DNA from 2 places in the Ornithinicoccus sp. genome. Region 2 is predicted to be linked to the other one. Evidence: predicted binding sites of a transcription regulator. Region 2 holds the regulator's gene; the other holds the start of a gene.

Region 1 (4,406 bases), 1.5 Mb from region 2:
GGACTGCCTGCTGCTGGTGGTGCCGGGGGAGGTGTTCGACCGGGTCTGTCGGGAGCACGAGGGCTTCGCCGGGTTCTACACGCAGGCGCACACGGCGCGGTTGCGTCGGGCGGTCGGGGTACTGCACGCGACGGCACGCGGTGGGGCGGTGCTCAAGACCGAGGTGTCCGACCTGGTGCGGCGCCCCCCGGTGACCATCGGGCCGACGGCCACGATCCGCGAGGCGGCCCGGCTGATGACCGACGAACGGGTTTCCTCGGTGCTGGTCCTCGAGGCCGGACGGCTGGTGGGCATCCTGACCGACCGCGACCTGCGGACCCGCGTGGTGGCCACTGGGCGCACCACCGAGGACGCGGTGGGTGCCGTGATGACTCCCGACCCCGCCACGGTGCGCGAGGGCGCACTGGCCTTCGAGGTGCTGATGGAAATGGTGGGCCGCACCATCCACCACCTGCCCGTCGTCGACGGCAGCGGCAGGGTCCGGGGCCTGGTCAGTGGGACGGACCTGATGCGGCTGGAGCACAACAACCCGGTCTACCTCGTGGCCGACATCGCCGCGGCGGCCGACGAGGCGGCGTTGGCCCGGTACGCGCAGCGGATCCCGGTGATCCTGCAACAACTCGTGGCGGAGGACGCCTCGGCGGACGACATCGGCCGGGTGGTGACCGCGCTCGGGGACGCGATCGAGCGGCGCCTGCTGGTGCTTGCCGAGCAGGCTCTCGGGCCACCCCCGGTGCCCTACTGCTGGGTGGTGCTCGGCTCCCAGGCCCGGCAGGAGCAGGGCCTGGCGAGCGACCAGGACAATGCCCTGGTCCTCTCGGACGAGGCGGAGCGCGCGCACGACGGGTACTTCCTCGACCTGGCCGTGCGGGTCCGCTCCGGGCTGGCTGCCTGCGGGTATGCCGAGTGCCCGGGTGAGGTGATGGCCACCAACCCTCGGTGGCGGGCCCCGGTCCGCACGTGGCGGCAGCACTTCGCGGGATGGCTGGACACCCCGCAGCCGCAGGCCGTGCTCAACGGCGCGATCTTCTTCGACATGCGGCCCCTCCACGGGGACCACGACCTGGTGACGGGGCTGCGGCACGACGTGCTGGCGCAGACCGCCGACGCGGCCCTGTTCCTGGCCTATCTGGCCTCGCACGCGGTGGGGCAGCGCCCACCGGTCGGCTTCTTCCGTGGTTTCGCGCTCGTCCGACAGGGGGAGCACCGCGACACCCTGGACCTCAAGCACGGGGGAGTGTCCGTGGTCGTCGACCTGGCACGAGTTCACGCGCTGCGCCACGGGCTGCGCGAGGTGAACACGCGGACGCGGCTCGCCGACGCAGCGCTCGCCGGCTCGCTCAGCAGCTCCCTGGCCGCCGAGCTGCGGGACGCGCTGGAGTTCTTGGCCTACGTGCGGTTGCGGCACCAGGGTCACCAGGTCCGGGCCGGGCGGGCCGCCGACAACTTCGTGAACCCCGCCGACCTCACCGACTTCGACCGGCGTCACCTGCGGGACGCCTTCCGGATCGTCCAGGCGGCGCAGCAGTCGCTGTCCCAGCGGATGGCCCTGGGGCACCTGTCATGACGGGGCGCCGGCTTGCGCCGTGGTGGAGCCGTGACGGTCGGACCGGCCGCAACCCTGACAGCGCCGGCCCGACACCAGACCCCGCCTGTCCGGTGCAGGACCTGCGGCTGCTCGCGGTCGACCTGGAGACCACGGGTTTGAACCCCGCCCGCGACGACGTGGTGGCCGTGGGGCTGGTCCCGGTCAACGGGCGCGACATCGACCTGTCCGGTGCGCGGCACGTGGTCGTGCGCCCGGAGGCGGGTCGCGGCGTCGGGCACAGCGCGACGCTGCACGGACTCACCGACGACGACCTGGCCGCCGGCGCCGACCTGCGCGAGGTGCTCCCGGAGGTCCTCGCGGCGCTGGAGGGCCGGGTCCTCCTCGCCCACCACGCGGTGATCGAGGTGGGCTTCCTCACCCGGGCTTGCCGCCGCCTGCTCGGTGAGGCGCCCTCCTTCACCGTGGTCGACACGGTGCACCTGCACCGCCGGGTGCTGCGCCGGGGCCGCGCCCACGGCGCGGTCCGAGACGGGGAATTGCACCTCGCTGCAGCCCGCGCGCACGTCGGGCTGCCCCCCTACCCGCCGCACGACGCGATGACCGACGCCCTGGGCTGCGCCGAGCTCTACCTGGCCCAGGTGGCGCACCTGGCAGGCGAGGGGTCCCTCGTGCTGCGCCAACTCACCGACCGGGTCCGCTGAGCGGGCCGGGCAGACCCCAGCGGCAGCGCTGTTTCGGGTGAGGCAAACCTTAGTGATCGTTCCTCCGTGGTGGACCTAGACTGGCCCGGAGTTCGTGAATCCCTTCACAAGCGAGGCGTCTTCGGTGAGTGAGCAGTCGGTCGCAACCGCCCCCGTCCGGTTCGACGAGACGGCCGACGTGATCGTCGTCGGTGCGGGCCCGGGTGGGTCGGCCACTGCGGCATACCTGGCCGCCCACGGCCTCGAGGTCCTGCTCCTGGAGAAGACCGCCTTCCCCCGCGAGAAGGTGTGTGGTGACGGACTCACCCCGCGTGCGGTCCGCGAGCTCATCACCCTCGGGGTGCCCACCCCGGAGGAGGACGGGTGGATCCGGAACTGGGGGCTGCGGATCATCGGTGGCGGCATGCGGCTGCAGCTGGACTGGCCGGACAACAGCGCCTTCCCGCCCTACGGCCTGGTGCGGACCCGCCAGGACTTCGACGACATCCTGGCCAAGCACGCCCAGTCCCGGGGCGTGAAGCTGCACCAGCTCACCAACGTCGTGGGCCCTGTCCTGGATGACCGCACCGGCCACATGGTGGGAGTCCGCGCCAAGGTCATGGGTTCGGACAACCGGCCGACCGGCGAGGAGGTGGCCTACGGGGCGCCCGTCGTGGTCGCCGCCGACGGGAACTCCTCGCGCCTGTCGCTGTCCATGGACCGCCCCAAGCGGGACGACCGCCCGATGGGCGTGGCCGTGCGCACCTACTACACCAGCCCCCGACACGACGATGACTACCTGGAGTCCTGGCTCGAACTGTGGTCCACCAACGACGCGGGGGAGAAGATCCTGCTCCCCGGCTACGGCTGGATCTTCGGGGTGGGGGATGGCACCTCCAACGTCGGGCTGGGCATCCTGAACACCTCCGACGCCTTCGGCAAGGTCGACTACAAGGACGTCATGCGCCGCTGGGTGGCCACCATGCCCGAGGAGTGGACGTACTCGGAGGAGACGCAGGTCGGTCAGATCCGCGGAGCCGCGTTGCCGATGGGCTTCAACCGGCAGCCGCACTACGACCGCGGCCTGTTGCTGGTGGGCGACGCCGGCGGCATGGTCAACCCGTTCAACGGCGAGGGCATCGCCTACGCCATGGAGTCCGGTCGGCTGGCGGCCGAGGTCATCGCCCAGGCGATGGCCCGCACCACCCCGGAGGCCCGCGAACGCGTCCTGCAGTCCTATCCGCGGGTGATGAAGGACGCGCTCGGCGGCTACTACACGCTCGGGCGCCACTTCGCCCAGCTGATCGGTCACCCCGAGGTGATGCGACTGGCCACCAAGTACGGTCTGCCGCGCAAGACCCTGATGAAGTTCCTCCTCAAGGTGATGGCCAACCTCGGGGAGCCTCACGGCGGCCGCGTCGACGACCGCATCATCACGGCCCTCACGAAGATCGCTCCTGCGGCATGATGGGCACGAGCACCCCTAGGATTGGGCCGCGGCGAGCCACCCGAAAGGAGCGTGGGCGATGAGCCAGACCTATCTGCCCCTGCTGATGTTCTTCGCGCTGGGACTCCTCTTCGCGGGTGTCTCCGTGGCGGGTGGTGCCGTGATGGGTCGGCGCACCTACAACCGGGCCAAGGCCGAGGCGTACGAGTGCGGGATCCAGCCGACGCCCCCGGCCCGGGACGGCGGGCGCATCCCGGTCAAGTACTACCTGACCGCCATGCTGTTCATCGTCTTCGACGTCGAGGTGCTCTTCCTCTACCCGTTCGCGGTCGCCTTCGACCAGGTCGGGCTCTTCTCCGTGGTGGCGATGCTGCTCTTCCTCGTCGTGGTCTCGGTCCCGTTCGTCTATGAGTGGAGCAGGGGTGGTCTGGAATGGGACTGACGGTCAGGGCGACGCACGCGGCGCTGGCAGACGGCGCGTCCCGGTCACGGAAGGCATGGGTGTGAACGATGGGACTTGAGGAGAAACTCCCGTCCGGCTTCCTGCTCACCACGGTCGAGGGAGTCGTGGGGCAGATGCAGTCACGGTCGGTGTGGCCGGCCACCTTCGGGCTGGCGTGTTGCGCCATCGAGATGATGGCCGTCGGCACCCCGGACTACGACATCGCCCGCTTCGGCATGGAGCGGTTCGCCGCGACCCCGCGGCAGGCGGACCTGATGATCGTGGCGG
Region 2 (4,406 bases):
CCGAGTGGGGGCGTGATCCAGGGCGGCGCACCAGTCGCGCACCGCGTCGTCGTCCTCGCGGCACTCCACCGCCAGGGCCCCCTGCCCGGGCGCTGGCAGCATCCGGTCCAGGGTCAGCGTCTCGCTGACCTCCTCCAGCCGGCCCACCCGGCTTAGGCCGGCCGCGGCGAGCACCACGGCATCCAGCGCGCCGGAGCGCACCTGCCCGATCCGGCTGTCGATGTTGCCGCGGATGTCGCGCACCTCCAAGTGCCCCGCGAGCAGCGCCAACTGGGCGGCGCGGCGCAGCGACCCGGTGCCGACGACCGATCCGGCGGGCAGGTCGGCGAGCGCCAGCCCGTCCCGGGAGACCACGACGTCGCGGGGGTCCTCCCGCTCCGGCACGGCGGCCACGACCAGCCCCGGCTCGGGCGCGACCGGCAGGTCCTTCAGGGAGTGGACGGCCAGGTCGATCCGGTCCTCGAGCAGCGCGTGGCGCAGGGCGCTGGCGAAGACCCCGGTGCCGCCGATCTCGCTGAGGGGACGGCTGGAGGCGTCGCCTTCGGTGCGCACCGGCACCAGCTCGACCTCGTGCCCCGCGGCCCGGAGCCGGTCGGCGACCCAGCCGGCCTGGGTCCTGGCGAGGTCACTGGCCCGGGTGCCCAGGCGCAGGATGCGGGAGTCCGCGGACTCCTCGCCGGGTGCGCCCCCGGAGAGGACAGGGGTATGCCGCATGGTCGGGTTCACACCACACCTCCCGTCTCGGGGGGCCGGGAGACGGCCGCGACGTCGTAGGGGTCCAGGTCGAAGAGCTCGCGCAACACGCTGGCGTAGTCGCCACCGTGGGTGTCCTCGCCCGCGGACAGCGCCTTCACCCGGACCGTCGGGGTGTGCAACAGCTTGTCCACCACGCGCTCCACCGTGCGCCGGACCTCCTCACGGTCCCGCTCGGGCAGGTCGGGCAGGCGCTGGTCCAGCCGGGCCAGCTCGGCGGCCACCAGGCTCGCGGCCCGGGAGCGCAGCGCGGTCACGGTGGGCGCCACGGCCTGGGCGCGGCGGGAGGCGAGGAACGCCGCGACCTCCCCGGTCACCAGGTCCCGCACCTCCGCCACGGCGGGGTCGACCTCGGCGCCCTCCTGCGCCGCGCGCTCCTGCAGGTCGGCCAGGCTCCACAGACCCACCCCGGGCAGCGTGCCGACCTCGGGCGCCACGTCGCGGGGCATGGCCAGGTCCAGGATCGCCAGGGGCGCACGGTCCTCCCCGCGCACCCGCTGGACCGCCGGGGCGTCGATGACATGCCCGCTCGCGCCGGTGCAGGTGACGACCAGGTCGGCCTGGGAGCCGAGCTCGGCCAGACGGGACCAGTCGGCCGAGGCGAACCCGTGCAGGGCCGCCAGCCGCTCGGCCCGCTTCCTGGTGCGGTTGACGACGGTGACGTCGGTGATGCCCGCTCGGGCCAGGGTGGCGGCGGCCAGACCGGACATCGCGCCCGCGCCGATCAGGACGGTGCGCGCCGTGGTCAGGTCCGGCAGGTGGCCGGCGGCGCGGTCCAGCCCCAGCTCCACCAGCGACCTGCTCACCCGGTCGATGCCGGTGTCGGTGTGGGCGCGCTTGCCCACCCGCAGCGCGTGCTGGAACAGCGGGTTGAGCGCGGCGCCGGCGGCTCCCTCGTGCTGGGCCGATCGCAGCGCCGCGCGGACCTGCCCCAGGATCTGGCTCTCCCCCACCGCCATCGAGTCGAGTCCGGCGGCCACGCCGAACAGGTGGTGCACCGCCCGGTCCTCGTAGTGGACGTACAGGTGCGGGGTCAGCGCGGCCAGCTCGACCCCGGACAGCCCGGCCAGGGCCCGCCCCACGTCCTGCAGCGCACCGTGGAAGGAGGAGGCGTCGACATACACCTCCGTGCGGTTGCAGGTGGCCAGCACCACAGCCTCGGCGACATCCCCCTCGGCGCGCACGGCGGCGGCGAGGGCGGCCGCCCCGGCGGTCGCCAGTGGAGGCCTGCTCCACGAGCTCCATCGGCGCGGTGTGGTGTGACAGACCGACGACCAGCAGGCTCATCCGACTCCCTCCTCGGACGGGACGCCGTCCTGGGGCTCCCCGGTGCCCCGGTCGGCCAGCGCTCGGCGCTGCTCGTGGAAGGCCAGGATCTGCAGCTCGGTGGCCAGGTCGACGTGGCGCACGTCAACGCCGTCGGGCGCGGTGACCAGGCACGGGGCGAAGTTCAGGACGGAGCGCACGCCCATGGCGACCAGATCGTCGGCCACCGCCTGCGCCGCTGCCGCGGGGGTCGTGATCACGCCGATCGCGATCGGCTCCCCGGAGGCGGCGAGGTCGGCGAGCGTCTGCACGACGAGCCCCTCGACCTCCTCCCCGACGACCGCGTCGTCCTGGTCGGCGAGCGCCACGATGCGAAAGCCCCGAGAGGTGAACCCGCGGTAGCCGGCGAGCGCCCTGCCCAGGTGGCCCAGGCCGACGATGACGACCGGCCAGTCCTGGGTGAGGCCGAGCTCGCGCGAGATCTGGGCGGAGAGCTGCCCCACGTCATACCCGACGCCGCGCACCCCGTAGGACCCCAACCGGGACAGGTCCTTGCGCAACTGCGCCGAGCGCACCCCGGCCGCGTCGGCCAACTCCTCGGAGGAGATCGAGGTCACCCCGCGCTCCCCGAACTGACCGAGCGCCCGCAGATAGCCGGGCAGCCGCCCCACCGTCGCCTCGGGCACACCGCGGGGGGCGGGCTCGGACATCACGGTGGCACCGACTCCTCTCGGATCCGGACGCCTTATATCAGAGCCCCGGACGGTCGTTCAGGTACCCCCCTACCCTAAGTCCTTGTGAACGTTTGCACAAAGTCGGATCAGCGCCGCCGCCGACGCCGCCGCAACGCCCGGCGCAGCTCGTCGGGGGCAACCCGCCAGTAACCCACCTCGCGCCCGTCGACGAACAGCACGGGCACCAGGTCGGAGTACCGATCGGTCAGCTCGGGGCGGTCCTCCAGCCGGAGGCAGGTCCACGACTCGCCGGACTCGGCACAGGTGGCCGCGACCACCTCGCGGGCGTCGGCGCACAGGTGGCAGCCGTCCCGCACCAGCAACACCACGCCGCCGGGCAGGTGCGGGACGCGCTTGGGGCGACCGATCCGCATACGGCCCCCTCAGAAGAAGACCGAGGTGCGGTCCCGCAGCAACTCATAGAGGGTGTGCTGGATCGTTTCCCGGACCCGGTCGGTGAGCTCGTAGACCACCGCTGGGTCCTCGGCCGCACCCTCGCCCCGGTTGGTGGTGTCGATGGGGGCGCCGAACTGGATGAGCCACTTGCTGGGCAGCGGCACCATGCCCAGTGGCCCCAGCCACGGGAAGGTCGGGGTCAGCGGCAGGTAGGGCAGGCCGAGCACCCGGGCGATCGCCGCGGCGTTGCCGAGCATCGGGTAGGTCTCCTCCGCCCCGACGATGGAGCAGGGGATGATCGGGACCTCGCAGCGCAGCGCGGCGGCCACGAAACCCCCGCGACCGAACCGCTGCAGCCGGTAGCGGTCCTTGAACGGCTTCCCCACGCCCTTGAACCCCTCTGGCCACACCCCGACAAGTTCGCCCGAGCGCAACAACCGCTCGGCGTCCGCGTTGGTGGCCAGCGTGCTGCCCATCTTGCGGGCGACCGGGCCCATCACCGGGGTGCCGAAGACCAGGTCGGCGCCCAGCATCCGCAGGTTGCGCTCCTGGGGGTGGGCGTCGTGCACGGCCACCTGGGTCATCAGTGAGTCCAGCGCCACGGTGCCGCTGTGGTTGGCCACGACGAGGGCGCCACCCTGCGCCGGGATGTTCTCCACGCCGCGCACCTCGACCCGGAACCAGGAGCGGTAGAGGGGACGCAGCAGCGGCAGCACCAGGTGCTCGGTGAAGTCCTCGTCGAACCCGAACTCGTCGACGGTGTAGTCACCGTCCAGACGCCGGCGCAGGAACGCCAGGGTCTGCGCCACGGCGCGGTCCAGGTCTGCACCCGTGAGGCCGGCGACCGCACCCGCCCCGCGCAGCGCCTGGATGACGAGCATGACCAGCCGTTCCAGGTCGGACTCGGTCGGGGTGGGCGGCGGCACCTGCGTCACATCAGCTCCTGCTCTGCGTGCTGCTCGGGACGGTCGCGGTCCCGGCCGGCAGCCAGGAATGACTCGAAGGCGGCCCGGGTGCTGTAGGCGGGGGCGAACCCGAGGTGGCTGCGCATCCGTGAGGTGTCGATCACCCGGCCGTATGCGAGTCCGTCCATCTGGTCGCTCGGCATGGCCACCCACCCCGCGGTGCGGATCGCCCAGTTGAGCATCCCACCCGCGCCGGGCAGCACCGGCACGCAGGGGCGGCCGGTCATCGCGGCCGCCTGGGTGGTGGCCAGCACGCCGTCGCCGGCAACGTTGCACGTGCCGACCGAGGGTC

What was found. The regulator Rex, encoded in region 2, represses fermentation and respiration genes when NADH is low (regulators of the CRP and FNR family bind a similar motif). The targets are predictions, from matches to a motif close to CTTGTGAANNNNTTCACAAG.
Region 1: a site for Rex is predicted at 2,342-2,361, ahead of AC1QRC_RS05870 (geranylgeranyl reductase family protein). Genes of this name have one in related genera too.

What each region holds. Positions count from the first base shown of each region.
Region 1 is NZ_CM169976.1:1,130,555-1,134,960, forward strand. Features, by position in the region: gene AC1QRC_RS05860 (DUF294 nucleotidyltransferase-like domain-containing protein) at 1-1,567, shown strand, start outside; gene AC1QRC_RS05865 (exonuclease domain-containing protein) at 1,660-2,250, shown strand; gene AC1QRC_RS05870 (geranylgeranyl reductase family protein) at 2,375-3,697, shown strand; gene AC1QRC_RS05875 (NADH-quinone oxidoreductase subunit A) at 3,756-4,118, shown strand; gene AC1QRC_RS05880 (NuoB/complex I 20 kDa subunit family protein) at 4,187-4,406, shown strand, end outside.
Region 2 is NZ_CM169976.1:3,564,161-3,568,566, forward strand. Features, by position in the region: gene hemC (hydroxymethylbilane synthase) at 1-726, opposite strand, end outside; gene AC1QRC_RS17800 (glutamyl-tRNA reductase) at 723-1,937, opposite strand; gene AC1QRC_RS17805 (redox-sensing transcriptional repressor Rex) at 2,037-2,729, opposite strand; gene AC1QRC_RS17810 (glutaredoxin family protein) at 2,840-3,127, opposite strand; gene AC1QRC_RS17815 (lysophospholipid acyltransferase family protein) at 3,137-4,084, opposite strand; gene AC1QRC_RS17820 (NAD-dependent epimerase/dehydratase family protein) at 4,081-4,406, opposite strand, start outside.